DNA from 4 places in the Streptomyces sp. NPDC001796 genome. Region 1 is predicted to be linked to each of the others. Evidence: riboswitches for the same ligand, from Rfam matches in the RefSeq annotation. Region 1 holds a riboswitch; each other region holds the start of a gene.
What was found. Region 1 has a riboswitch for thiamine pyrophosphate ahead of ACFYZE_RS08250 (purine-cytosine permease family protein). Riboswitches for the same ligand answer to the same signal wherever they lie in the genome.
Positions count from the first base shown of each region.

Region 2: it holds a riboswitch for thiamine pyrophosphate, as region 1 does, so the genes downstream of both, thiO (glycine oxidase ThiO) here and ACFYZE_RS08250 (purine-cytosine permease family protein) in region 1, are expected to answer to the same signal.
Region 3: it holds a riboswitch for thiamine pyrophosphate, as region 1 does, so the genes downstream of both, ACFYZE_RS25335 (thiamine ABC transporter substrate binding subunit) here and ACFYZE_RS08250 (purine-cytosine permease family protein) in region 1, are expected to answer to the same signal.
Region 4: it holds a riboswitch for thiamine pyrophosphate, as region 1 does, so the genes downstream of both, thiC (phosphomethylpyrimidine synthase ThiC) here and ACFYZE_RS08250 (purine-cytosine permease family protein) in region 1, are expected to answer to the same signal.

Region 1 covers NZ_JBIAUC010000003.1:343,022-348,145, forward strand. The annotation lists gene ACFYZE_RS08240 (arsenic transporter) at 1-515, opposite strand, end outside; gene thiD (bifunctional hydroxymethylpyrimidine kinase/phosphomethylpyrimidine kinase) at 629-1,426, opposite strand; gene ACFYZE_RS08250 (purine-cytosine permease family protein) at 1,423-2,841, opposite strand; TPP riboswitch at 2,833-2,927, opposite strand; gene ACFYZE_RS08255 (jacalin-like lectin) at 3,019-4,350, opposite strand; gene ACFYZE_RS08260 (endonuclease) at 4,580-5,124, opposite strand, start outside.
Region 2 covers NZ_JBIAUC010000001.1:620,934-626,057, forward strand. The annotation lists gene ACFYZE_RS02760 (thiazole synthase) at 1-334, opposite strand, end outside; gene thiS (sulfur carrier protein ThiS) at 338-538, opposite strand; gene thiO (glycine oxidase ThiO) at 535-1,734, opposite strand; TPP riboswitch at 1,732-1,845, opposite strand; gene ACFYZE_RS02775 (NAD(P)/FAD-dependent oxidoreductase) at 1,971-3,197, shown strand; gene ACFYZE_RS02780 (Rv2175c family DNA-binding protein) at 3,278-3,643, shown strand; gene thiE (thiamine phosphate synthase) at 3,829-4,479, shown strand; gene metF (methylenetetrahydrofolate reductase [NAD(P)H]) at 4,598-5,124, shown strand, end outside.
Region 3 covers NZ_JBIAUC010000014.1:44,750-49,873, reverse strand. The annotation lists gene ACFYZE_RS25340 (ABC transporter permease) at 1-914, opposite strand, end outside; gene ACFYZE_RS25335 (thiamine ABC transporter substrate binding subunit) at 890-1,930, opposite strand; TPP riboswitch at 2,059-2,164, opposite strand; gene rlmN (23S rRNA (adenine(2503)-C(2))-methyltransferase RlmN) at 2,198-3,304, opposite strand; gene ACFYZE_RS25325 (YceI family protein) at 3,408-4,085, opposite strand; gene ACFYZE_RS25320 (phosphatidate cytidylyltransferase) at 4,253-5,124, opposite strand, start outside.
Region 4 covers NZ_JBIAUC010000002.1:528,407-533,530, forward strand. The annotation lists gene ACFYZE_RS05915 (IclR family transcriptional regulator) at 1-270, shown strand, start outside; gene ACFYZE_RS05920 (SsgA family sporulation/cell division regulator) at 370-807, shown strand; gene ACFYZE_RS05925 (YibE/F family protein) at 905-2,350, opposite strand; TPP riboswitch at 2,422-2,578, shown strand; gene thiC (phosphomethylpyrimidine synthase ThiC) at 2,571-4,355, shown strand; gene ACFYZE_RS05935 (hypothetical protein) at 4,587-5,124, opposite strand, start outside.

The DNA.
Region 1 (5,124 bases):
CCGGCCGCGCCGAACGCGAGCAGATTGGTGAGATTGGAGACCGGCAGCAGCAGCGAGGCGGTGTTCGACAGATGGGTGCAGGCGTACAGATGCGGCTTCGGGCGGGCGCCCATGCGGGCCGCGGTGGCGAACACGACGGGGGTGAGCAGCACGACGGTGGCGTCCAGGCTGAGCACCGCGGTGATCACCGAGGCGAGCGCGAACACCGCGGTCAGCAGCCGCCCGGGACGACCCGCCGCCCAGCGCGCCATCCACGCGCCGCAGGCCTGGAACAGCCCCTCGACGTCACAGAAGTGGGCCAGCACCAGCACGGCCGCCAGGAAGCCGACCACCGGGCCCAGGCGCTCGGCCTCGGCCCGCGCGTGATCCAGGGAGATGGCGCCGGTCAGGATGGCGATCCCGGCGGCCGGAACCGCCCAGACGGCCTCCGGCAGTTTGAAGGGACGCACCACCGCGCCGGCCAGGACGGCGACGAGGAGCACGACGGAGAGAGCCTCGGCGAGCGGGGTGTTCAGGGTTCGGTCCTTCCGCGAAAGGATCGGCGGTGCCCGTCCATCACACCAGATCCGTCTGTGACGCCTTTCCCCGAGGCACCCTCATGACGGCGGGTTCCCTTCCCCGGCCACCGTCACGTGCCCGCACGCAGCCTCCAGCCGTGGTCCACCGGTCCGATGCCGGCGCCGAGCGCGAAGCCCGCGGCGATCGCCTCCGTGACGTACGCCTTGGCCTGCCGCACCGCCTCCGGCACCGTGAGGCCCCGCGCGAGACCGACCGCGACGGCCGAGGCGAGGGTGCAGCCCGTGCCGTGGGTGTGGCGGTTGTCGTGGCGCGGAGCGCGCAGCCAGTGCTCCTGCCGGCCGTCCGTGAGCAGGTCGGCGGCCTCGCCGGGCAGATGCCCGCCCTTCACGAGCACCCACCGGGGCCCGTACGACAGCAGGCGGTCGGCCGCGCGGCGCATGCCCGCCTCGTCGGTCACCGTGAGGCCGGTCAGCTCCGCGACCTCGTCCAGGTTCGGCGTGGTCACCGTGGCGAGCGGCAGCAGCCTGGTCCGTACCGCGTCCAGGGCGTCGTCGGCGAGCAGCCGGTCGCCGTGTTTGGAGACGCTCACCGGGTCCACCACGACCGGTGCCGGAACGTCCGTGAGCAGGTCGGCCACCGCCGTGACCAGCGCGGGCGAGGCGAGCATGCCCGTCTTGACCGCCTGTACGCCGATGTCGTCGACGACACTGCGGTACTGGGCGCGCACCGCCTCCACGGGCAGCTCCCACGCCCCCTGCACTCCCACGGAGTTCTGCGCCGTGACCGCGGTGATCACGCTCATCCCGTGGGCGCCGAGCGCCAGCATGGTCTTCAGGTCGGCCTGGATCCCGGCGCCGCCGCCGGAGTCGGAGCCGGCGATGGTCAGGACGCGGGGCGGCGCGGTCATGCGCGGCCCTCCTCTCGGACGCGCACGCGAATCTCCTCTCGGACGCGCAGCGGGGCATACAGCGCGAGGGCCACCAGGAACGCCACGTAGTACGAGACGTCGGCGCCGTGCAGCGCGTGGGCGGCCGGACCCACGTACAGGCCGGTGTCCATGAACGGCACCGCCGCGGCGAAGGCGCCGACGAACGCCAGCAGCGGCGGCCACACCGAGCGCGGCCGCGCGGTCCCGGCGGCGAGGTCGACCGCGGTGCCGCGCCGTGCGAGCCAGTCGACGACCACGATGGCCACGAACCCCGGGATCCAGTAGCTCACGAACAACAGCACGTTCTGGAAGCGGGCGGTGGTGTTCGCCGCGTGCATCCACAGCACCAGCGGGAAGCCCAGCACCACCGCGAGGGCGGCCGCCACCGGACGCGGCAGGCGCACCCCGACGGTCTGCAGCGCCAAGGAGCCGCTGTAGTCGTTCATCGCGTTGCTGGCGAGCGCCGCGAGCGCGACGGCCAGCAGTCCGAAGGCGCCGGCCGCGCCCCCGCCCAGTACATGGTCCACGCCCGCGGCCGTCTGGTCGGTCAGGACCGAGGCGCCCCACAGCCCGAGGACCTGCACGGCGACGAAGGACACCACGAGGCCGAGCAGCGTGCACCAGAACATCCGGGGGCGTGACGTGCCGCGCGGCAGATAGCGGCTGAAGTCGCTGGCGTACGGCGCCCAGGACAGCGAAAGGCTGAGCGCGATGGTGCTGGTCAGCACGAAGGCGCCCGCCCGGTCCGCGCCGTGCGCGGTGCCCGTCCAGGCGGGGTGCACGCTGCCCGCCATGCGCAGGGCGATCAGCGCGAAGGCGGCCGCCAGCACGAACGTCATGACGAGCTGCAGCCGGTGGATCGCCTCGTATCCGAGGACCCCGAGGGCCCCTTGCGCCAGCATCACCACAAGGACGCCCAGCCAGAACGGCCAGCCGGCGAGCCGCGCCAGCGCATCACCGCCGAACAGCCCGATCAGCGCGTCCCAGGCGATCGAGGACAGCCACTGCAGCACCCCGGGCAGCACCACCGCTCGCCCGAACGCCAGCCGGGCGAGCGGCAGCTGGCCGGCTCCGGTACGGCTGCCCCAGGTGCTCAGATAGGCGGTGGGCACCGCGCCCAGCACCGTGCCGAGGACGGCGGCGGCGAGCGCGGTGGTGAAGTCCAGGCCGAGCGCGATGCCGATGGTCCCGGTGAACACGCCGGTCATGGTCAGATTGGGGGCGAACCACACGGTGAACAGCCGGCCTGCCCCGCCGTAACGATTCGTCTCGGGGACCGGCTCGATGCCGTGACCCTCGACCCTGAGGTCGCCGGGAGCGGTGGGCATCCGCCCGTCGAAGACGGTGCTCCGGCCGCCTGTGGGCAGCCCGTCCGAGACATGCGCCGATGGCATGAAAGACATCCCTCCGCCAGTACGAACTGGTTCAGGTTCGACGGGTGTGATCTCAGCCCCCAGAGGGGGCACCCCGTGTCCGGTACGGCGGCAAGACTAACCCGGGGACGGGAATCAGCCATACGCGAGGGCCGCTGCCAGGTCGGTCGGCGGCCCTCGACGAGTCGCCGTGGCGCGTCAGCGCCGGGTGTAGATGAAGCCGATCTTGTCGACCTCGCCGCCGGAACGCCCGTGGAACCCGGCGATCTGCCAGCCGGAGGGCGCCGTACGGGTCACGCAGTCGGAGGTCGTGGTGCCGCCCGCCAGGCTGCGGCCGAGGTTGGTCGTGAACTTCGCGGAGAAGATCCTCGTGTGGCCGTCGTACCGGCCCTCGCAGAGCTGCACGCTCGTCACGTACTCGCCGCTGCCCAGCGTCAGCGAGGACGCGGTACCGCCCGTGCCGCCGTGGGCGAGCGTGGTGCCGCCTGCCAGCGTCACGCCGACCTGGTCGACACGGGAGCCGCTGCGCAGCGAGATGCCGGTCGCCCGGGCGCCGGCCGGGACGCTGTCGAGGTCGTTGTAGTAGTCGCCGTGCGGCCCGCCGAACTGGTCGCCGAGCTGGAAGGCGGAGTTGCGCGTCCAGCTGAACGCCGCGGTGATCGGGTCGTGGTCGGAGAGCATCTTGCCGTCGTCGGTGAGGAACTTGGCGTGCTCGTTGTTGTACGCCGTGGCGCCCAGCGAGACCAGCTTGCTGCCCCGGTAGAGGATCTTGTCGACGACCTCGCAGCTGTTGGTGACCGCGTTCTCGTCGCAGAGCAGCGGGTCGCTGCCCTTGGCGGGCGGGGTGCCGCCGCGCACCAGCTTGACCCAGGCGTCGGTGAGGCCGTTCGCGGCGGCGAACTCGGCGATCGTGTCGCCGGAACGCGTGTAACGGGTGTTGGTGTCGCCCATGACGACGACGGCGTTGCCCGCGGAGTGGGTCTTGATGAAGTCCGTCAGCTGCTTGAGGTTGTCCGCCCGTGCGGTGAGGTCGCCGTCGTTCGTCCCGGCGTTGGTGTGCAGGTTGTAGAAGTCGACGTAGACGCCCTCGGCCAGGCGTTCCCGCATGAACGTGAAGCCCTTGGGGGTGAGGCAGTCGCCCGAGTCGTACTGGCAGGAGTTCCAGTGGACGCGCTCGAAGTCGTCGGTGTCGTACGGGATTCCGGACAGCGTGTTGAGTCCGCTGCCGACGCCGGCGCCGCCGCTGGTGGGCGTGCGGTACGGGTGGGAGTCCGCGGCGTACAGGTACGCGTGGTAGTTGAAGTCCTCCTGGACCTGGACGATGTCGTACGGGCCGAGGCGTGAGCCGATCGTCGTGGTGCTCGACTGGCGCGGTGTCGGGGCGCTGGAGATGCCTTCGGGGAGACCGGCGACGTTGTAGCTGAGCACGTTGAACGTGCCCGAGTCGGCCGCCGCGGCGGTGGGCGCGGTGACCGTGAGTCCGCCGACCGCGGCGGTGGCCGCCGCGAGGGCGGCGAGGAGTCTGCGCATGGGGAACGGCTCCTGGGGGTGACGGAAGGGAGTGTTGCGCGCATGTCAAAAAGTAGCGGGCGGGCCTGTGAGGGAATGCGCTTTCTCCGCTTCCGCTGAAGATTTCACCTGCCGGTCGCCGCGGTGTCGGTGACGCCGAGGCCCCGCTGTCCGGTGCGGGAAGGCCCGCGGCGGGCCCTGCCGGGGCAACTCGTCCTGCGCCCGCTGGGCGGCCACCCCGAGCCCGCCCTCACGCCGCGTGCTCCCGCACCTCCTCCGCCAGCTTCTTGTCGATTGCGGCGCGCACCAACGCCGCCGCGAGCACCGCCGGTTCGGTGTCCTTCGCCAGCTTCACCAGCTTCTCCGGGTCCTTCGGCAGCCCCAGCCGCTCTGCCCCCGACAGTGCCTTCGCGTCCAGGTAGGGAGCCACCTCGGGCCACACGCGCTGCACCTCGCGCAGAAAGATGTCCGCGCCGGCCGGTCCGATCCCCGGGATCTCCTGCAACAGCCGGCGCAGGGCGGAGACGTCGCCGTCGGCCTCCTTCCGCATCCGCCGCAGGTCTCCGCCCCAACGATCCGTCAGCAACCCGGCACCGTCGCCCAGTTGGGCCGCCGTCCGCTCGTCGTAACGCCGGTAGCCGCCCCGCCCCAGCGCGTCCACCCGCTCCTGCCAGTCCGCCTCAGCCATGCGGCGGGGGTCCTTCAGGCCCGCCTCCTCGAGCGCCCGCACCGTGGCCAGGGCGATCGAGGAGCGGATGCGGGCGCTGAGCAGCAGGGCCATCAGCAGTAGCCGGT
Region 2 (5,124 bases), on a different contig from region 1:
GGTCCGGCAGCAGGGTCCGCTCGTCGGCGATGACCTCCAGCTTGACCAGATCCGTGCCGAGGGCCTCGCGCGCGAGGCGGGCGGTGAGCACGGCCTCGCCCGCGGTGAAGCAGCCCGCGGTGTTCGGCAGCACCCGGATGCCCAGCTTGTCGAGCACGGACAGGACCGAGCCGTGCACCGAGGCGTCGACGCGCCGCATCGCGACCGTCGTCAGCTCCGTGCCGGACGCCACCAGCGCCCGCTCCAGCACATCCAGGCTCGGGGCACCCCCCGTGCCCATGATCAGCCGGGACGAGTAGGTGGTCCCACCGAGGACGAAGGGATCGTCAGCCATGGGTCAGCCTCCTTGGACGGCGGTGAGGACCTCGACGCGGTCTCCCTCGCTGAGGGACGTCGACGCCCACTGCGCGCGCGGGACGACGGTTTCGTTGACGGCGGCGGCCACGCCCGAGGGGGCGGCGGTCAGGCTCCGCACCACCGCGTCGAGCGCGACACCGGGGGTGACCTCGCGGGTCTCCCCGTTGACCGAGATGTTCATACGGGCTGCTCCGTGAGTGCGGCGGCGGTGAAACGCCGGGGCGTGAAGGGGCGGGCCTCCTCGGGAAGCTCACCGGTGGTCAGCACGTGCGCCATGACGTCACCGGTGACCGGGGTGAGCAGGACACCGTTGCGGTAGTGGCCGGTGGCCAGCAGCAGGCCGTCCAGCCCGGTGGGGCCGAGCAGCGGCGCGTTGTCCGGCGAGCCCGGGCGCAGACCCGCCCGCGTCTCGGTGAGCGGCAGCTCGGTGATCCCGGGCACCAGCTCGTGCGCGTCCCGCAGCAGCTCGTACACCCCGCCCGCGGTGACCGTGGTGTCCCAGCCAAGCTCCTCGCTGGTCGCGCCGACCACCAGCTCGCCGTTCTCACGCGGCACGAGGTAGATCGCGCCACCGCGGACGACGGCGCGCACCGTACGGCTCAGGAACGGCGCGTACCGCGCGGGCACGGTCAGCCGCAGCACCTGACCCTTCACGGGGCGTACGGGCGGCAGGACGTCGTCCGGGACGCCCGCGAGCCGCCCGCTGAGGCTGCCCGCGGCGAGGACGACCTGCCCGGCGGCGAGCTCGGTGCCGTCGGCGGTCCGTACCCCGCAGGCCCGCTCCCGCACCACCGTGAGCCGCTCGGCCCACACCCGGTGGAAGACCACCCCGGCGCGTTCACAGGCCGTCACCAGGGCCGCGGCGAGGCGGCGGGGGTCGATCTGGTGGTCGCCGTCGACCCTGAGCCCCCCGCGCACGCCCGGCGCGAGCATCGGCTCCAGACGGCGGCACTCCCGCCCGCTCAGCCACTCCGACTCCAGCCCCGAGCGCTGCTGCAGGGCGTGCAGTTCGCGCAGCTCGGCGCGGTCGTCGGCGTCGAGCGCCACGGCGAGCGTGCCGCAGCGGCGGTAGCCCAGGTCCCGGCCGGTGGCCTCGGTCAGTTCTGCGGCGAAGTCCGGGTAGCGGCGCGCGGAGGCGAGATTCAGGGCGAGCAGCGTCTGCTCGCCGTGGTGCAGCTCGGTGACGGCGGCCAGCATCCCGGCGGCCACCTGCGCGGCTCCGCCGCCCGGCTCCGGATCCACCACGGCGGTGGCGAACCCCCGCTGCGCCGCCCGCCAGGCGGTCACCAGACCGATGATCCCGCCCCCGATGACGAGGACGTCCGACACGGTCGACGGATCGCTCGATGTCGACGGTTCGTCCGGTGTACGCGACATGGGCGTCCAGCCCCTCCCTTCGCCGGCATGACCCGGATCAGGTTCGTACGGTCGGAGGCCGTCCCAGCCTCCCTCTCAGCCCGGTGCGCCCGGGCTCCCGCGAGTGCTTACGGTGGCAACCCTAGCCCGTGCCGTTCGGCTCGGTAAGACAGCCTCCCGCCCGGCCCGGGGGCTGTGCAGGACGTCACTCAGCACGCCCCCTGACTGACAATTCGTCAGTTGTCTATGGTGATCAGGTGAGCGAGCAGACGCAGGCACGGGGTGGTACGGCGCGGCGCGTCGTCGTCGTGGGCGCGGGCATGGCCGGGGTGCAGACCGCGGTCGCCCTGCGGGAACAGGGCTTCACCGGCGGCGTGACGCTGATCGGCGCGGAGCCGCACCAGCCGTACGACAGGCCGCCGCTGTCCAAGGCCGTGCTGCTCGGCAAGGCCGAGGGCTCCGCCTTCGACGTCGACTTCGAGGCGCTGGACATTGGGCTCGAACTGGGTCGCGAAGCGACCGGCCTGCGCCCCGGGGACCACGAGCTGGACACCGAGCGGGGCCCCGTCCCGTACGACGTCCTGGTCATCGCGACCGGGGCGGAGCCGATCCGGCTGCCGGGCGCGGAGGGCGTCCCCGGGGTGCATCTGCTGCGCACCCTGGACGACGCCGAGCGGCTGCGGCCGGTGCTCGCCCGTCAGCACGACATCGTGGTCGTCGGCGCCGGCTGGATCGGCGCCGAGTTCGCCACCGCCGCGCGCGAGGCGGGCTGCGCGGTGACCGTGGTGGAGGCCGCGGACCGGCCGCTCGCGGGGGCGCTGCCCGCGGAGGTGGCGGTGCCGATGACGGCCTGGTACGCGGACAGCGGTGCCGAGCTGCGCACACAAGCGCGCGTGGACCGCATCGAGCCGGGCGCGGTCGTGCTGGACGACGGCTCCCGGGTGCCGGCCGGGGCGGTGGTGGTGGGCATCGGAGCCCGGCCCGCCACCGCCTGGCTCGCCGGGTCCGGGATCGAGCTGGGCGTGCACGGCGAGGTGCTGGCCGACGACCATCTGCGCACCTCGGTGCCGGACGTGTACGCGGTCGGTGACTGCGCGTCCTTCCCGTCGGGCCGCTACGAGGAGCGCCTGCTCGTCCACCACTGGGACAACGCCCTCCAGGGTCCGCGCACGGTGGCCGCGAACATCATCGGCCAGACACCGGTGGCGTACGACCCGGTGCCGTATTTCTGGTCGGAGCAGTTCGGCCGGTTCGTCCAGTACGTGGGCCACCACGCGTCCGCCGACACGACGGTGTGGCGCGGCGATCCCGAGGGCGCGGCCTGGACGGTCTGCTGGCTGCGCGAGGGCCGCCTGGTGGCCCTGCTGGCCGTGGGCCGCCCCCGGGACCTGGCGCAGGGCCGCCGCCTGATCGAGTCGGGCACCCCCATGGACCCCGCACTGCTGTCGGACCCGTCCCGCCCGCTCAAGGAGGCCACGGCGTAGGGCGCAACCACCCTCTCCGCCTAACCCCGCCGGAGGCGCTCCGCTTCCGACTGTCAGTGCGGGATGGCACGCTTGATCCCGTGACCGAGATTGACGCAAAGATCGATGCTCTCGTCCCCGCCTGGCTCACCCTGCCCGACATCGCCGAAGCCCTCGGCGTGGAGGTGACCCGCGTGCGGCAGCTGGTCAAGGAGGGCCAGCTCATCGCCGTCCGCCGAGGCGAGAACAAGGCGCTGCACGTCCCCGCCGCCTTCATCGACGGGGACAAGGTGGTCAAGGGCCTGTCAGGCACCCTGACCCTGCTGCGGGACGACGGCTTCACGGTCGAAGAGATGATCGAGTGGCTCTTCACCCCCGACCCGACTCTGCCCGGCACCCCCGCGCAGGCTCTCAGCGAGAATCGCGGCACGGAGGTGAAGCGCCGCGCACAGGCGCTCGCCGTCTGATCGATCCGGCCTGATCGGACCGGACCCGACCGGAGCTGACCCGATCGGACCTGTTCCGGTCCGATCAGGCCGACACACAAGAAAAACCGTCCGAGGTACGGGCCGCGGGCCAGGGACACGCCCCGCCCCGGCCGACCGCGCCCCGCCGCGGCCCGTACGCCACCGACAACGGGGGGAACACCACCGTGCCCGACACCACCCGCACCGCCCGGCTCGCCGACGCCCGCGTCTATCTGTGCACGGACGCACGCAAGCGCCAGGGCGACCTCGCCGAGTTCCTCGACGCGGTCCTCGCCGGCGGCGTCGACATCGTGCAGCTGCGCGAGAAGGGCATGGAGGCCGCCGAGGAGCTGGAGCACCTCCAGGTCTTCGCCGAGGCCTGTGCCCGCCACGGCAAGCTCCTCGCGGTGAACGACCGCGCGGACGTCGCCCACGCCGCCCGCTCCGACGTCCTGCACCTCGGCCAGGGCGACCTCCCCGTCCCCGCGGCCCGCGCCGTCCTCGGCGACGACATCCTCATAGGCCGCTCCACCCACTCCGAGGCGGAGGCCGAGGCCGCCGCCGTCCAGGAGGGTGTGGACTACTTCTGCACCGGCCCCTGCTGGCCCACCCCCACCAAACCCGGCCGCCCCGCCCCGGGCCTCGGCCTGGTCCGTCACACCGCCGCGCTCGGCACCGGCCGCCCCTGGTTCGCCATCGGCGGCATCGACCTCGGCAACCTGGATCAGGTCCTCGAGGCCGGCGCCCGCCGCGTGGTGGTCGTCCGCGCGATCACGGAGGCGGACGACCCGGGCGCGGCGGCGGCCGAGTTCGCCAAGCGGCTGCGCGCCGCGTAGGAGCGCCCGGAGGCCGGTACTGCCCCGCGGTGTCCGATGGGTGGACAACAAGTCGACAATTCGGGCAAATCCCAGGCGTCCGGTTGGGGGACCGCCGAGCCCTGGCTAACCTGCGACTATGGCCCTCGGAACCGCATCCACGAGGACAGATCGCGCACGGACCGTGCGCGACATCCTCGCCACCGGCAAGACGACGTACTCCTTCGAGTTCTCGGCGCCGAAGACCCCCAAGGGCCAGCGGAACCTGTGGAGCGCGCTCCGAAGGGTCGAGGCGGTCGCCCCCGACTTCGTCTCCGTCACGTACGGCGCCGGCGGTTCCACCCGTGCGGGCACGGTCAAGGAGACCGAGCAGATCGTCGCCGACACGACGCTCACCCCGGTCGCCCACCTCACCGCGGTCAACCACTCCGTCGCCGAGCTGCGCAACATCATCGGCCAGTACGCCGACGCCGGGATCCGCAACATGCTCGCGGTGCGCGGCGACCCGCCCGGCGACCCCATGGGCGAGTGGGTGCCGCACCCCAGGGGCGTGACCTACGCGGCCGAACTCGTCCGGCTCATCAAGGAGTCGGGCGACTTCTGCGTGGGCGTCGCCGCCTTCCCGGAGATGCACCCGCGCTCCAGCGACTGGGACACCGACGTCGC
Region 3 (5,124 bases), on a different contig from region 1:
GTCGCGAGGACCGCGCCGAGCAGCGCCCACTGTGCGGTCCCGCGCGGCCTGCGCGCCGTGCGCGACGGGTCGACCAGCTTCAGCGCGCTCTCCCGGCGGCGCACCGTCCAGGAGTGCACCCCGAGGATCGCGCACACCGCGGCGAACTGGACGATCGTCAGCACGGCGGCGGTGGACAGGTCGAAGATCTCCGAGGTCTGCCGGTAGATCTCCACCTCGAGAGTGGAGAAGGTGGGGCCGCCGAGGATCTGCACCACGCCGAAGGAGGTGAAGGTGAACAGGAACACCATCAGCGCGGCGGCGGCCACCGCCGGCGCGAGCGCGGGCAGCGTCACCGTCCGCCAGGCCGTGAGCCGGGAGGCGCCGAGCACGCGCGCGGCCTCCTCCTGGCGGGGGTCGAGCTGCGCCCACAGTCCGCCGACCGTGCGGACGACGACGGCGTAGTTGAAGAAGACGTGGGCGAGCAGGATGGCCCACACGGTGGTGTCGAGCCGTACGCCCCACAGGTCGTCGAGGAGTCCGCCACGCCCTACCAGCGCCAGGAATGCGGTGCCGACGACCACCGTGGGCAGCACGAACGGGACGGTGACGACGGCGCGCAGCAGCTGCCTGCCCGGGAAGTCGTAGCGCGCGAAGACATACGCGCCGGGCAGCGCGATCAGCAGGGTGAGGGCGGTCGAGGCCAGCGCCTGCCAGGTCGTGAACCACAGCACGTGCCGGATGTCCGGCTGCGCGAGCACATCCACGACGCGCCCGAACCGCCACACCCCGTCCGCCTTCAGACCGCGTGCGACGATCGCGGCGACGGGGTAGGCGAAGAAGACCGCGAAGAACGCGACGGGCAGGGCCATCAGCCCCAGCCGCGTCGCGTCACCCCGCCTGCGTGGGGTCACTTCAGTACGAGCGACGTCCACGACTTGACCCACTGGTCACGGTTGGCGGCGATCTTCGTGGGGGCCATGGTCTCGGGGTCCTTGGCCGCGGGCCCGTACTCGGTGAACTCCGCGGGCACCTTCGCTCCCCCGACCACCGGGTAGACGAACATGTTGAGCGGCATGTCCTCCTGGAACCTCCTGCTGATCAGGAAGTCGAGGAACGCCTTGCCGCCCTTGGTGTTGTGCGCGTTGCTCAGCAGACCGGCGAACTCGATCTGGCGGAAGCAGGTGCCGGTGGCGACACCGGTCGGCGCGGTCTTGGGCCGGGGGTCGGCGTAGACGACCTCGGCGGGCGGCGAGGAGGCGTAGGAGACGACGAGCGGCCGGTCGCCCTTGGCCTTCTTTCCGCCGGCGGAGCCGGAGAACTCCTCGTTGTAGGCCTGCTCCCAGCCGTCGACCACCTTCACGCCGTTGGCCTTGAGCTTCTTCCAGTAGTCCGGCCACCCCCCGTCGCCGTACTTCGCGGCGGTGCCCAGCAGGAAGCCGAGGCCGGGTGAGGAGGTGGCGGCGTTCTCGGTGACGAGGAGGTTCTTGTACTCGGGCTTGACGAGGTCGTCGAAGGAGGCCGGCGGGGTCAGCTTGTGGTCGGCGAAGTACTTCTTGTCGTAGTTGACGCAGATGTCGCCGTAGTCGATGGGTGTGACCCGGTGCTTGTCCCCGTCCAGCCGGTACGGGGCACCGACCTGGTCGAGGCCCTTGGCCTCGTACGGCTGGAAAAGGCCGTTGTCCAGCGCCCTGGACAGCAGGGTGTTGTCGACGCCGAAGAAGACGTCGCCCTGCGGGTTGTCCTTGGTGAGGATCGCCTTGTTGACGGCCTGGCCCGCGTCGCCGTCCTTGAGGACCTTGACGGTGTAGCCGGACTCCTTCTCGAACGCCGCGATGACGCTCTTCGAGGCGGCCCACGAGTCGTGGCTGACGAGGGTCACGGTCTTGGAGTCGCCGCTGCCGTTCCCACTTCCGGAACCGGACGACCCGCACGCGGACAGCGTGACCATGCCCAGCCCGACGGCCACGGCCGCCCACTGCTTACCGGTGATGCTCAACTGGATTCCTCCTGGGGGTGACCAGGAAGAGACGCGGCCCTGCCCCGGACCTCCGAGGGTCCGGGGGCAGGGCGCAACAGCTCGAGTGAAGACCGAACTCCCTACCCAGAATGACCTGGGCGAGGTTCAGAGGGTCTGCGGTCGCTACCGCACTCTCAGCGCTGTGGCGCTCCCCTGTCGGAATATGAAGATGTACGTACTGACGGACCAGCCCTCAGACTACCGCTCGGTGGCGGCGAGCTGACCGCACGCCCCGTCGATCTCCTGACCCCGGGTGTCCCGGATCGTCACCGGCACACCGTGGGCGGCGATCGCCTCGACGAACGCCTTCTCGTCCTCGGGGCGGGAGGCGGTCCACTTGGAGCCGGGCGTCGGGTTCAGCGGGATCAGGTTGACGTGCACGGGCTTGCCCTTGAGCAGCCGGCCCAGCAGATCACCGCGCCAGGCCTGGTCGTTGATGTCCCGGATGAGGGCGTACTCGATGGACAGCCGGCGTCCGGACTTCTCGACGTAGTCGAACCCGGCGTCGAGGACCTCGCGCACCTTCCACCGCGTGTTGACGGGGACGAGGGTGTCGCGCAGCTCGTCGTCCGGGGCGTGCAGGGAGATGGCGAGACGGCACTTGAAGCCCTCGTCGGCGAACCGGTGGATGGCCGGCACCAGTCCCACGGTGGAGACGGTGATGCCGCGCTGCGAGAGGCCGAGCCCGTCCGGCGCGGGATCGGTGAGGGCCCGGATCGCACCCACGACGCGCTTGTAGTTGGCGAGGGGCTCGCCCATGCCCATGAAGACGATGTTGGACAGCCGCGCCGGGCCGCCGGGAATCTCGCCGTCGCGCAGCGCCCGCATGCCGTCCACGATCTGGTGCACGATCTCGGCGGTCGACAGGTTGCGGTCCAGGCCCGCCTGGCCGGTGGCGCAGAACGGGCAGTTCATGCCGCAACCCGCCTGCGAGCTGATGCACATGGTGACCCGGTCGGGGTAGCGCATCAGCACGGACTCGACGAGCGTGCCGTCGAACAGCCGCCACAGCGTCTTACGGGTGGTGCCCTGGTCCGTCGCCAGATGCCGGACGACCGTCATCAGCTCCGGGAGCAGCGCCTCCCGGAGCTTGCCACGGGAGGGCGCGGGAATGTCGGTCCACTGCTCCGGGTCGTGCGCGAACCGCGCGAAGTAGTGCTGCGAGAGCTGCTTGGCGCGGAACGGCTTCTCGCCGACCGCGACGACCGCCTCCTTGCGCTCGGCGGGCGAGAGATCAGCGAGATGCCGCGGCGGCGTCTTGGCTCCGCGCGGCGCGACGAAAGTGAGTTCTCCGGGCTTGGGCATGGTCCTCCCAGTGTCTCAGATCCACTGGAATGGCCCGCGGCCGAGGATTCACCGGGCCGCGAAGTCCGGTTCGGTCCCCCGTCGGCGCAGCCCGCGTGCTCCGTCAGGCGGTGGCGGTGGCGCGGATGGCCGCGATGTCGAACTGGAGGCGGACCTTCTCGCTCACCATGGCGCCGCCCTCGGCCAGCCTGGCGTTGTAGGTCAGGCCCCAGTCGGAACGGTTGATCGTGGTGGTGCCGTCGAAACCGACGCGCTCGTAACCGAACGGGTCCGTCACATGGCCGATGTAGGTGAGTTCCAGGTCGACGGGACGGGTGGTGTCCTTGATGGTGAGGTCACCTGTCATGCGGTAGACGTCCTCGCCCACGAGGCGCACAGCGGTGCTGGTGAAGATCATCCGTGGATAGGTCGCGGAGTCCAGGAAGTCGCGGCCGACCAGGTGCGCGTCGCGCTGCTCGACACCGGTGTCGACGCTGGCGGTGAACAGCGCTATGTCGGCACGGGAGCGGGCCGGGTCGCGGCCGTCGAAGTAGAGGCGGCTGTCGTACTGCGTGAAGGCGCCGCGCACCGTCGTCACCATGGCGTGCCGCACGGAGAACCCGATCCTGCTGTGCGCGGGGTCGATCATCCACTCGCCGGTGAGCGCCTGCAGAGCGGGATCAGGCAGAACGCCGACACCGCTGTGCGCCGGGGCGGCGGGCCTCGACGGGGCACCGGGGGCCACGGCTGCGGCGGGAGCCGTCGCGCGTCGGAGTGGAGAGCTGCGGCCGAAAAGATTCATGAAGCATGTAGTTATGTCAGGGCGACCGCGCCCGCAAGGCCTGGTCAGAAAACCCGACCCTTCATCGGCAGACCTTCACAGGTGAGCGCATCTGCCGGGTGTCGACGCGGCAGAGGGGCCCACCGCCACCTTGTGGACGACGAGCCCCTCGGCGAGGACAGCGCAGGTCAGGCCGACCCGACGAAGATCACCATCAGCAGCCACACCACCGGCGCCGTCGGCAGCAAGGAGTCGAGGCGGTCCATGATGCCCCCGTGGCCCGGCAGCAGCGTGCCCATGTCCTTGATGCCGAGGTCTCGTTTGATCATGGACTCGCCCAGGTCGCCGAGGGTGGCGCTGGCCGCGACCGCGAGCCCCAGCAGCAGGCCCTGCCACCAGGCACCGCCGTCGATCAGGAACTGCATGCACAGGGCGCCCGCGCCCATCGCGAAGGTGACCGCTCCCATGAGACCCTCTCGGGTCTTGCCGGGACTGATGCGCGGGGCCAGCTTGTGCCGGCCGAAGCGCCAGCCGATCGCGTACGCGCCCGTGTCACTGACGACCGTCAGGAGCAGGAAGGTCAGCACGCGCTGCGGGCCGTCGTCGGCGGTGAGCATCATGGCGACGAACGTGGCCAGGAACGGCACGTAGAAGGCTGCGAAGACGCCTGCCGTGACGTCCCGGAGGTAGCCGTCCGGCGGTTCCGTCATACGCCACACCAGGGCCGCGAGCGCGGTCAGCGCCATCGCCACCCAGGCTCCCTCGGCGCCCCGCACATACCCGGCGACGACCATCGCCGCGCCGCCGACCGCGAGCGGTACCAGCGGCGCCTTGATGCCCTTGCGTTCCTCCAGGCGCTTCGTCAACTCCCACAGGCCCACCACGACGGCGACCGCTATGACGCCGACGAACACGGCCTTGACGATGAACAACGAGGCGACGATCACGACGCCGAGCCCGACGCCGACCCCTATGGCCGCGCCCAGGTCACGGCCCGCACTCTTCTTCTGCGGTGCGGGTGCCGGCTGCGGGGCGTCGGGCATCGGTTCCGTATTCTGCG
Region 4 (5,124 bases), on a different contig from region 1:
CGGGCGATCACGCCGTACACCGTCCATGACGAGCGCGTGTTCCTCCGGCGACTGGAGCGCCTGCAGCGCACGGAACCCGTGATCGAGCGTCAGGAGTACGCGCTCGGGACCGTCTGTGCCGCGATTCCCCTGACCGTGGGGTCGACGGCCGCCACGATGGCGATCTCCCTGCCGTCCTGTGAGGCCGATCGGCTGCTGCCGACGGCACGCCGGCTTCAGGAGGAGATCGGACGGATGCTCGGGACATTCGCCCTCTCTATCAGCATCTGAAAACTCACTCCTTGTGATCTGCCATGTACGTTCAGCAAACTTCCAGCAGGTGTCAGGGGATGTTTCCTGGCCAGTCCACGGCTACTGACGGGGTAGACGATGCGCGAGTCGGTACAGGCAGAGGTGATGATGAGCTTTCTCGTCTCGGAGGAGCTCTCGTTCCGCATTCCGGTGGAACTGTGTTACGAGACCTGTGATCCCTATGCCGTGCGGCTGACCTTCCACTTGCCCGGGGACGCTCCTGTGACCTGGGCGTTCGGGCGCGAGCTGCTGGTCGACGGAGTGGGCCGGCCATGCGGCGACGGAGATGTGCACATCGCGCCCGCCGAGCCGGACACCTTCGGCGATGTGCTGATCCGGCTCCAGGTGGGTGCAGACCGGGCGCTGTTCCGGTCCGGGGCGGTGCCGCTGGTCGCGTTCCTGGACCGTACGGACAAGCTGGTGCCGCTCGGTCAGGAGGGGTCCCTCGCCGACTTCGACGCGCATCTCGACGAGGCGCTGGACCGGATCCTGGCCGAGGAGCAGAGCGCGGGCTGAGGCCACGCTTCGGTGCCGTAACGGTTCCTCGGGGAGCCGTGCGGGGCGCGGTGGGTGCCGTAACGCTTCTGCGGTGCCTCCCCGCGGTTCGGGCGCCTCAGTGCCTGCGGCGCCGCCCGCGCCCACCGCGGGCCGGTGCGGCGGCCGGAGCGGCGGCCGGAACGGCGGACCGGCCGGAGCCGTCGGAGCGGTCGGCGGAGACCACCAGGGCGGCCAGTGCCGTGGTCACCGGCACCGAGGCGACCAGGCCGATCGAACCGACGAGCGTGCGCACGATCTCCTCCGCGACCAGCTCGCTGTCGGCAACGGTGACCACGCTGCTCTGCGCGATCGAGAACAGCAGCAACAGCGGCAGAGCGGCACCCGCGTACGCCAGGACGAGTGTGTTGACGACCGACGCGATGTGGTCGCGGCCGATGCGGATTCCCGCGCGGTACAGACCACGCCAGCCCATCGACGGGTTCGCTTCGTGGAGTTCCCAGACCGCCGAGGTCTGCGTCACCGTCACATCGTCGAGGACGCCGAGGGAGCCGATGATGACGCCGGCCAGCAGCAGGCCGCTCATGTCGATACCCGGGTACAGGCCGTGGATCAGGCCGGTGTTGTCGTCGGTGTTGCCGGTCAGCGCGGCCCAGCCGATGAACAGGGAGCCCAGCACACCGATCAGGGACAGGGAGATGAGCGTGCCGAGCACCGCCACCGAGGTGCGTGCCGAGAGGCCGTGGCACATGTAGAGGGCGATCAGCATGATGGCGCTGGACCCGACCACGGCCACGAGCAGGGGGTTCGAGCCCTGCAGGATCGCCGGCAGGATGAACAGGCTCAGCACCAGGAAGCTGACGGCCAGCGCGATGAGCGCCATCACACCGCGCATCCGGCCGACGACCACCACGGCGATGGCGAAGATGCCGGCCAGCAACGCCATGGGGACCTTGCGGTTCACATCCGCCACTGAGTACTGCAGGTCCCTGGGGGCGGACGGTTCGTACGCGACCACGACCTTCTCGCCCTGATGCAACTGCCGTGACTGGTCCGGCTGGACGATCTCCGTGAACGTCCGGCCCTGGTCCTTGCCCGTGTCGACGCGCACGGTCGCCTTCTTGCAGGTGCCGGTCGACTGCTGCTGGGCCGAGGAGCCCTCGGCCGTGGAAGTGTCACCGGTCGGGGTGTCACCCGAGGCGTTCACGGACTTGCAGTCCACCTCCACCACCCTGGTGACCGTGGCCTGCTGGGTCTGCCGGTCGAATCCCACGCCGGTGCGCTTGTGTGACGGCACTCCGCCGGGCCACAGCACGACCAGACCGACGACCACGGCTGCCGTGAAGGGAATGAGGATCGCGGCGATGACCCTGCGCAGGTGCAGCGACACGGGCGCCGCCGAGCCATGGCTGTGGCTGTGGCTGTGGCTGTGCGAGTGACCGTGCCCGCCGCGTGTTCCCTGCCCGTGCCCGCCGCTCGGTCCATGGCCATGTGCGTCACCCGGGCCGTGGCCGTGGGGCGGGTCGGGCGGTGGGTACGGGGGCGGATGCTGTGTCGTGGTCACCGAGGCATCATCGCAAGAAGGCGTGAGGCCCACTGTTCAGCTCGCGCAAAGAGACGCTAGCGTGGGGGGACCTTTGCACACGCGGGAGCTCGGAGCACCGGGCTGAGAGGGCGCTGACCTCCGTAGACGCGATGTTTCACGTGGAACATCGGCGGACGGAAACCGCTGCGTCGACCGCTGAACCTGTTACCGGGTAATGCCGGCGTAGGGAGTAGGTCTCATGACCAACAAGGACGTACGCACGCCTGCCTCCGTTCAGGGCGAACAGTCGCAGGAGGCTGGACAGTCCATCGGCTGGCACAAGGCGTACATCGAGGGCTCACGCCCCGACCTGCGGGTGCCGGTCCGTCGGGTGCACCTCACCAACGGGCAGTCGGTCACGCTGTACGACACCTCCGGCCCGTACACCGATCCACTGGTCCAGACCGACGTCCGCAGGGGCTTGCCCCCATTGCGGGAGAACTGGATCACCGCCCGCGGCGACACCGAGGAGTACGCGGGCCGTCCCGTCCGCCCCGAGGACGACGGCATCAAGCACACGTCGCCGCGGGGCGGACTGCGCAACCTCGACGCGGTGTTCCCGGGGCGCCCGCGTCAGCCTCGCCGCGGCCGCGACGGCAAAGCGGTGACGCAACTGGCGTACGCACGCCGTGGGGAGATCACGCCCGAGATGGAGTTCGTCGCCCTCCGGGAGAACGTGTCCCCGGAAGTGGTGCGCGAGGAGATCGCGGCAGGCCGTGCGGTCCTCCCGGCCAACGTCAACCACCCCGAGATCGAGCCGATGATCATCGGTAAGCGGTTCCTGGTGAAGGTCAACGCCAACATCGGCAACTCCGCCGTCACCTCGTCCATCGAGGAGGAGGTCGAGAAGATGACCTGGGCGACCCGCTGGGGCGCCGACACGGTCATGGATCTGTCTACCGGCCGCAACATCCACACCACGCGCGAGTGGGTGCTGCGCAACTCCCCCGTGCCGATCGGCACGGTGCCGCTCTATCAGGCCCTCGAGAAGGTCGACGGGAAGGCCGAGGAACTGACCTGGGAGATCTACAAGGACACGGTCATCGAGCAGGCCGAGCAGGGCGTGGACTACATGACGGTGCACGCGGGGGTGCGTCTGCCGTACGTACCGCTGACCGCGAACCGCAAGACCGGCATCGTCTCGCGTGGCGGCTCGATCATGGCGGCGTGGTGCCTCGCCCACCACAAGGAGTCGTTCCTGTACGAACACTTCGAAGAACTGTGCGAAATCCTCGCGGCCTACGACGTCACGTACTCGCTGGGCGACGGCCTCAGGCCCGGCTCCATCGCGGACGCCAACGACGAGGCACAGTTCGCGGAACTGCGCACGCTCGGGGAACTCGGCCGGATCGCCAGGCGTTTCAACGTACAGACCATGATCGAGGGCCCGGGACACGTCCCGATGCACAAGATCAAGGAGAACATCGACCTTCAGCAGGAGATCTGCGATGAAGCTCCGTTCTACACGCTCGGGCCGCTGACGACGGACATCGCGCCGGCGTACGACCACATCACCTCGGGCATCGGCGCCGCGATGATCGCCTGGTGGGGCACGGCCATGCTCTGCTACGTCACCCCCAAGGAGCACTTGGGCCTGCCCAACCGCGACGATGTCAAGACCGGTGTGATCACCTACAAGATCGCTGCCCATGCGGCCGACCTCGCCAAGGGCCATCCGGGTGCGCAGGCGTGGGACGACGCTCTGTCCGACGCGCGCTTCGAGTTCCGCTGGGAGGACCAGTTCAATCTGGCCCTCGACCCGGACACGGCCCGTGCCTTCCACGACGAGACCCTTCCGGCGGAGCCGGCCAAGACCGCGCACTTCTGCTCGATGTGCGGTCCGAAGTTCTGCTCGATGAAGATCTCCCAGGACATCCGCCGTGAGCACGGCGGCAACCGCGAGGAGATCGAGGAGGGCATGGCACAGAAGTCGAGGGAGTTCGCCGAGGCGGGAAACCGGGTGTACCTGCCGATCGCCGACTGATCTGGCAGTGCCCGCCGACGTCCCGTCATGCGGTGCCCACCGGCCTGCGTCGTCGCTGCGCGGGCCGGAGGGGCCGACTGACGCGGAGTGACCACGACATGGGCCCGCGCCTTTCGTGAGCGGGCCGGACGTCGGTGGGTCGGCCGGGGGCGGGGCCACTCCGGGGATGGTCCGGAGGTGGGCGCCCCCGCCTTGCGCACCTCGGTGGCGACCGGTCGCCGGCCGGGCCGGTCACTCCGGCGTGTGCTCCGGCCCGCCGAAGTCCGGGCTGGTGAAGTCGGGGCTGGTGAAGCTGGGGCGCGTACCGGCGGCCGGACCGCTGTCGGGGCTGCTGAACCCCGGACGGTCGTAGCCGAGGTGCGGGATGCGGCCGGCGGTCGCCTCCGGTGCCTTCCGGGTCATCGCGGCCGTGCCCGGGTCGCTGAGCGCCTCACGGAGGAACGGCAGGATGCCGCGCTCCAGCAGTGCCTCGTGCCAGGCATCCCTGGCCCGGGACACCTCCGTCGTCAACGTGCCCGACGCGTCCGCCCCTTGTGCCGAGGAGCTGTTGCGCAGGGCGGTGAGCAGCAGGCCGATCGCGGCGACCAGGATCGACGCCGCGGTCACCGCGCCGAAGACCCACCCGGTCGTCAGGAGCGTCCGGGCGAACGCCTGATCGGGATTGACCATCTTGAGGATGTACCCCACGAGCAGGAAGATCGCCGCTGCCGCACCCGCGAGGAAGGGGGCGAGGACCGCGATGACGGCACCGGTCCCGGCGCTCGCGGCG